Linked DNA regions of Prochlorococcus marinus XMU1408. The protein of the gene in region 1 binds, or shares a complex with, the protein of each later gene. Links are inferred from orthologs where the notes say so. Each region holds a gene or a part of one and is shown on either strand. Other genes may lie near its edges.

Region 1 (3,192 bases):
TTGGCTGGAATAAAAAACGTACTTGCAAAGAGATTAGGTAGTAAGACCCCTCTAAATAATGCTCGTGCTGCAATGGTTGCGCTGAGTGAATTGCGCACTCATAAAGCCACTGCAAGAGAGCGTGGTATTTCACTTGAGCAGATTTATTCTTAAAAAATCATGACTATTAAATTGGAATCACTTCAGCCAAATACAGGATCTAGACGTAAAAAAATGCGTAAAGGTCGAGGTATCGCTGCTGGTCAGGGTGCTAGTTGTGGCTTTGGGATGAGAGGACAAAAATCTCGCTCAGGAAGACCTACTAGGCCTGGCTTTGAGGGAGGGCAGATGCCTTTATACAGGCGAGTTCCAAAATTAAAGCATTTTCCAATAGTGAATCAGAAAAATTTTTCTGTACTTAATGTTTCTAGTTTAAATTCGTTAAAAGAAGGCACAGTCGTTAATCTTGATTTGTTGGTTAAGCAGGGTATTCTTACGAAGCCAAAAAATCCACTGAAAATTCTCGGAAACGGTAAGTTAGAAGTCAAACTTACTGTTCAAGCAGCAGCTTTCACAGAAACTGCCAAAAAGAAAATAGAGGAAGTAGGAGGAACATGCGAGCTATTCTCCTAAGTTCTTAGCCTTGAAAATATAGTTTTCATACATTAGTTTTAAACAAATTTTCATTCTTAAATGTTAATAAGTCGTGGCCGTAACCCAAGCGCAGGCGAAGTAATTACTCAGCTTTTTAGTAACGAAGAGCTTAGGGGAAGAGTAATTACAACCCTTGGGCTTTTATTAATTGTTCGATTAGGAATTTACATTCCTATGCCAGGAATAGATAGAGAGGCTTTTAAATCTTTTATTGATCAGGGGGGACAATTAATTGGATTCCTTGATATTTTTACAGGCGGTGGAATTTCAACTTTGGGTATTTTTGCACTGGGTATTCTTCCATTCATCAATGCTTCAATCATTATTCAGTTGCTAACTGCGTCTTTACCTCAATTAGAAGATTTACAGAAAAATGAAGGTGAGGCAGGAAGAAGAAAAATTGCTCAAATCACTCGATATGTCGCTTTAGGATGGGGATTAGTTCAAAGTACAGTTTTTGCTTTAATTCTTAGACAATATTCAGTAGAAGGACTTGGCGAAACTGAATTTGTTGTACAAACATCCCTAGCATTAGTTACTGGATCGATGATAGTTATGTGGCTTAGTGAGATTATTACTGAAAAAGGAATAGGACAAGGAGCTTCTTTGGTTATTTTCTTGAACATTGTTGCAACTTTACCAAAGGCACTTAGTTCTACGATTGAAAAAGCTCAAACTGGAGATCGAGCAGATGTTCTAGGCATAATAATTTTACTAATAGTTTTTTTGATTACTATTGTTGGCATTATTTTTGTTCAAGAAGGTGCGAGAAGAATCCCAATAGTAAGTGCAAAAAGTCAAATGGGAGGCACAGCTCTTTTACCAAGTAGGCAAAGTTATTTACCTCTAAAGTTAAATGCTGGTGGGGTTATGCCAATAATTTTTGCCTCAGCATTGATTTTTCTGCCAATAACAATTGCGAATTTCACTCAAAACCCATTACTTATTAAGGCTGCTAGCTCATTGAATCCTGGCTCATCGAACCCATGGCCATATGCAATTACATTTTTTGCATTGATATTGGGATTCGCTTATTTTTACGCTTCTTTAACAATTAATCCAATAGATATTGCCTCTAATTTAAAAAAAGGCGGTGTTGCAATTCCAGGCGTAAGGCCTGGTAGTTCTACTTCTAATTATCTTTCAGGTGTTCAAAACCGTCTAACTTTACTTGGTGGTTTATTTCTCGGTTCAGTAGCAATTGTCCCTGCTGCAGTAGAGAGAGCAACTAATGTTCAAACCTTTCAAGGGCTTGGTGCAACTTCATTATTGATTTTGGTAGGAGTTGCAATTGATACCTCCAAGCAAGTTCAGACTTATGTAATTTCACAAAGATATGAGGGATTAGTTCGTCAATAAAATCTTTAGTATGATTTTTAAATGAAAAATAAATTACTATTTCTTGGTCCGCCTGGCGCAGGTAAAGGTACCCAAGCCAATCTTTATTGCAAGAAGTATGGACTAGATCATCTTTCAACTGGAGATTTACTTAGAGATGAGGTCTCCTCTGGATCAGTTTTAGGTATTAAAGCTGCGGAGATTATGAACAAAGGAGAATTAGTAAGTGATGATTTAGTTCTCTCAATTGTTGAGGGAAGGTTGTTGAATACTAAAAAAGGTTGGTTGCTTGATGGCTTCCCTAGAAATGTCAATCAAGCAAGTTCGTTAGAAAAACTTTTAGAAAAAATTAATCAACCTCTAGAGGCTGTAATATTAATAAAAACCGCCGACGATTATTTGATTAAAAGGCTATTAGAAAGAGGAAGGCAGGATGATAACGAACAAGTCATAATCAATAGGCTTAAAATCTACAGAGAAAAAACCTCTCCTCTAATTGATTTGTATACCAAGCAAGGAATTCTGGAGGGGATTAATGGTAATGCTGACATAGATGTTGTGTTTTCATGTATCGAGAAAGCTTTAGGCTGACGATGTAGTACAGTAATAGTTTGGAAATTGGAGAGTCTCACCAATGAAGGTTAGATCCTCAGTTAAAAAAATTAGTCCTGACGACCAGATCGTAAGGCGCAGAGGCCGGATCTATGTGATCAACAAGAAAAGGCCTCGAAATAAACAGCGTCAGGGCTGATCCCTGAAGTTTTAAGAAGTCTTTATCGATTAATTATTTTCGTTTACTTCTTAAATAAAGTCATCTTTAAATTATGATGACTTTCATTGTTCCCCTTCGAATTATTCTTAAGTGGCACGGATTGTAGGCATCGACATACCACGCGAAAAGCGGGTCGAAGTTGCCCTAACTTACATCTATGGTATTGGCTTAACCAGAGCCAAGAGTATCCTCGAAAAATCAGGAGTTAATCCTGATATACGTGTAAAGGATCTAGAAGATAGTGATGTTCAGAAGCTTAGAGCTGTTACTGAAGAATTCACTCTTGAGGGAGATTTGAGACGTCAAGAAGGAATGGCACTCAAACGACTTCAAGACATAGGATGTGTTCGTGGGCGTAGACATAGAATGAGTTTGCCTGTTCGTGGACAACGAACCAGAACAAATGCTCGAACTCGAAGAGGAGCAAGAAAAACTGTTGCAGGAAGAAA
Region 2 (3,967 bases), 100 kb from region 1 along the record:
CAAGCAAACATTCCATATGCCTCTCTATAGTTAACAACTATCCAGTAAGCATATAATTTTGCTACTCCATAAGGACTTCTTGGATGAAACGGTGTTTTTTCGTTTTGAGGTGTTTCTTTAACTAGACCGTACAGCTCAGATGTACTAGCCTGGTAAACCTTAGTTTTTTTTGTTAGTCCAAGTATTCTGACAGCTTCAAGTATCCGTAAAGGTCCAAGTGCATCTGTTTGGGCAGTATATTCAGGGGTATCGAAGCTGACGTGAACATGACTTTGGGCACCTAAATTATAGATTTCATCAGGCTGGGCATCATGAATAATGCGAAGGATATTAGTGCTATGTGTTAAATCGCCATAGTGTAATTGAAGCTTTTGATTGTGATCATAATGAGAGAGATTGTCTATCAGTTGTGTATTCTTTTGGCTAGATCGTCTTATCATTCCATGAACTTCATAGCCTTTTTCAAGTAGAAGTTTTGCAAGGTAGCTTCCATCTTGCCCTGTTATGCCTGTGATCAGAGCGGTTTTGTTTTGACTCACCCTTGTTTCTTGACGCTTTTTAGAATCCTACTGTACTGAGCATTCTTAACTATAAAAAAGATTAGAAATCCTGAAAAATTTTATTATATAGCGATTAAATCTTTGTGCTATATTCTTTTTTATTTAAAGTTTATAAACAATTAATTAATAATAATTTGTATATTTAAAATATTTAATCTTTAAGCATTGCAACTCTCATAAACAATATAATATAATAATTGAACTGATATAAACATAAATGTTTGCAAAGTTATTAGGAGATCCAAATGGGAGAAAACTTAAGCGATATTCTCCACTAGTCACAGACATCAATATTTTGGAAGAGGATTTATTGAATATTAGTGATGAAGATTTAAGAACTCGAACATCTAATTTTCGAATAAAGCTTGAAAAGACTTCTTCTTTTGATGAACAGCTTGCTTTGCTTGATAATTTGCTTCCCGAAGCTTTTGCTGTAGTTCGAGAAGCTTCGAAAAGAGTTTTAGGTATGAGGCATTTTGATGTTCAATTGATTGGAGGAATGGTTCTTCATGAAGGGCAAATTGCTGAGATGAAAACAGGGGAGGGTAAAACATTGGTTGCTACTTTGCCCAGTTATTTGAATGCTTTGACAGGAAGAGGAGTTCACGTGGTCACGGTCAACGATTACTTAGCAAGAAGAGATGCTGAATGGATGGGGCAAATCCATCGCTTTCTTGGACTTAGCGTTGGATTAGTTCAACAATCTATGGCCCCTCCAGAAAGAAAAAAGAACTATTCCTGTGACATTACATATGCAACGAACTCTGAGTTGGGATTTGATTATTTGCGAGATAATATGGCAGCTGATAAATCTGAAATTGTTCAAAGAGATTTTCAATTTTGTGTAATTGATGAAGTTGATTCGATTTTGATAGACGAGGCTAGAACACCTTTAATTATCTCTGGACAAGTTGAGCGTCCGCAAGAAAAATACCAAAAAGCTGCTGCAGTTGTAGAGAATTTAAAAAGGGCGATTGATACCAGTAAAGATGGAATTGATCCAGAGGGGGATTATGAAGTAGATGAGAAACAAAGGAGTTGTATCCTTACGGACGAAGGATTTGCTAAAACTGAGGAGCTTTTAAAGGTTAAAGATTTATTTGATCCAAAAGATCCTTGGGCTCATTATGTAACTAATGCTCTTAAGGCCAAAGAACTTTTTGTTAAAGATGTTAATTACATCGTTCGTGATAAAGAAGCGGTAATCGTAGATGAATTTACAGGTAGAGTCATGCCTGGAAGACGATGGAGTGATGGGCAGCATCAAGCCATTGAAGCTAAAGAAAATCTTCCTATTCAGCCAGAGACTCAAACTTTGGCTTCAATTACTTACCAAAATTTCTTTCTCCTATATCCCAGACTGTCAGGTATGACAGGAACTGCAAAGACTGAAGAAGTTGAATTTGAAAAAACATATAAATTGGAAACTACTGTTGTGCCAACCAACCGCAGAATTTCAAGAGAAGATTGGGTTGATCAAGTTTTTAAAACTGAATCGGGTAAATGGAGAGCAGTAGCAAAAGAAACAGCTGATATTCATAATCAAGGAAGGCCGGTTCTAGTAGGTACGACAAGTGTTGAAAAGAGTGAGCTGTTAAGCACTCTTTTGTCGGAGCAACAAATACCTCATAATCTATTAAATGCAAAACCTGAAAATGTTGAAAGAGAAGCTGAAATAGTTGCTCAAGCCGGTCGTTCAGGAGCTGTGACTATTGCTACTAATATGGCTGGAAGGGGGACGGATATAATTCTTGGAGGCAATAGCGACTATATGTCAAGATTGAAAATCAAAGAAATTCTTAGTTCTCGTTTAATAAAACCTGAGGAAGGTCATAAGCCTCCAATTCCTCTTCAACGAAACTCTGAGTCAGTCGGTTTTAGTGAAAGTGAGAAACAACAATCTAAAAGGTCAAAAAAAATCCAATCTGTATCGCTGAAAAATATTTTTCCTGTATTGCTGAGTGAAGAAACTGAACAAAAGCTAGTTTCATTAGCCTCAAAATTAGTCAAAGAATGGGGTGACAGAGCTCTTAGTTCAATTGAGCTAGATGATTATATTGCTACTGCTGCCGAGAAAACACCAACACAGGATAAAAATATCGAGGAATTAAGAAACGCAATACAATTAATAAAAAAAGAATATGAAGTAGTTTTAAATCAAGAAGAAACAAATGTTCGTCAAGCAGGCGGGTTACATGTAATTGGAACTGAACGTCATGAATCTAGAAGAGTTGATAATCAATTGAGAGGTAGATCTGGGAGGCAAGGTGATTTAGGAAGCACACGTTTTTTCTTGTCGTTGGAAGATAACCTTCTACGTATTTTTGGAGGAGATAGAGTGGCAGGTTTAATGAATGCTTTTAGGGTTGAAGAAGATATGCCTATTGAGTCTGGAATGCTTACTCGCTCTTTAGAGGGAGCCCAAAAAAAAGTAGAGACTTATTATTATGATATTAGAAAACAAATATTTGAATATGATGAAGTAATGAATAATCAAAGAAAAGCGGTTTATTCAGAAAGAAGAAGAGTATTAGATGGTAAAGAGTTGAAACTTCAAGTCATCGGATACGGTCAGAGAACTATGGAAGAAATAGTTGAAGCATATGTTAATGAAGATTTACCACCTGAGGAATGGGACTTGGTCAATTTAGTCTCTAAAGTGAAAGAATTTATTTATTTATTAAGTGATCTCAAATCTGAAGAATTACTTGGATTAAATAAAAATGAATTAAAAGATTTTTTAAAAGAACAGTTAAGAAATGCCTATGATATTAAAGAAGCTCAAGTAGAGCAAACTCATCCAGGAATAATGAGGCAAGCTGAAAGATTCTTTATACTTCAACAATTAGATACTCTTTGGAGAGATCATTTACAGTCAATGGATTCATTGAGAGAATCAGTTGGCTTAAGAGGATATGGTCAAAAAGATCCATTGATAGAATATAAAAATGAAGGATATGATATGTTCTTAGATATGATGATAAATATGAGAAGGAATGTAATTTATTCGATGTTTATGTTTCAGCCAGCTCAAAAAAAAGTAGAAGTATAAATTAAATAATTAATTTTTTTTATGATCAATGTTGATACCAATGATTTGCAAAAATTATACATAGCATATTTTGGAAGACCTGGAGATCCATCTGGAATCAATTATTGGCTCTCACGATCTAATGAATCAATTACATTAAGAGAGATATCTAATGAATTATCTAGGCAAGATGAATATACAAAGTATGTTGCTCATGAAAAATCTCTTGAATTTAAGATCAATAAAATATATTTAAATTTATTTAATAGGAAAGCTGATTTTGATGGTTTGAATTATTGGATTGATATGGTTAATAATAAAGACTATCAAATTTCTGATATTGTCTATAACTTATTATACGTTAAAAATAAACCTT

The links. The genes of interacting proteins can lie anywhere in the genome.
Region 2: the proteins of secY (region 1) and secA are in contact, whole or in part, in a crystal structure (PDB 3DIN), measured with the Thermotoga maritima proteins. The link is inferred for Prochlorococcus marinus XMU1408 from one-to-one orthologs. Residues at the interface, in WP_004081795.1 of Thermotoga maritima: Glu108, Gly109, Glu110, Glu111, Ala236, Glu237, Arg238, Arg239, Ile240, Thr241, Ile242, Gln243, Tyr244, Ala245, Arg246, Arg247, Val248, Thr249, Gly250, Arg251, Arg252, Val253, Tyr254, Gly256, Ala257, Ser258, Thr259, Tyr260, Leu261, Pro262; in WP_004082002.1 of Thermotoga maritima: Glu261, Ala262, Arg263, Lys300, Ala301, Arg302, Thr303, Ile304, Ile305, Leu323, Tyr324, Asp325, Pro326, Val329, Ser330, Tyr333, Ile336, Lys340, Phe345, Val349, Glu363, Phe364, Tyr374, Ser375, Gly376, Gly377, Glu393, Ile395, Thr482, Ser483.

Annotation. Positions count from the first base shown.
Region 1 is NZ_QJUE01000006.1:12,480-15,671, reverse strand. The notes cover bases 1-2,832. They hold secY (preprotein translocase subunit SecY), read left to right. Parts: upstream 1-672; coding sequence 673-1,992; downstream 1,993-2,832. Other genes in these bases: rpmJ (50S ribosomal protein L36), read left to right, coding at 2,606-2,722; DNJ73_RS08525 (adenylate kinase), read left to right, coding at 2,014-2,562; rplO (50S ribosomal protein L15), read left to right, coding at 160-612; rpsE (30S ribosomal protein S5), read left to right, coding at 1-153. Outside these bases: rpsM (30S ribosomal protein S13), read left to right, coding at 2,834-3,192. UniProt on the Escherichia coli protein: The central subunit of the protein translocation channel SecYEG. Consists of two halves formed by TMs 1-5 and 6-10.
Region 2 is NZ_QJUE01000006.1:112,865-116,831, reverse strand. What follows is about bases 397-3,812. They hold secA (preprotein translocase subunit SecA), read left to right. Parts: upstream 397-777; coding sequence 778-3,612; downstream 3,613-3,812. Other genes in these bases: DNJ73_RS09095 (ATP-binding cassette domain-containing protein), read left to right, coding at 3,634-3,812; gmd (GDP-mannose 4,6-dehydratase), read right to left, coding at 397-539. In the rest of the region: more of gmd, read right to left, coding at 1-396; more of DNJ73_RS09095, read left to right, coding at 3,813-3,967. UniProt on the Escherichia coli protein: Required for protein export, interacts with the SecYEG preprotein conducting channel.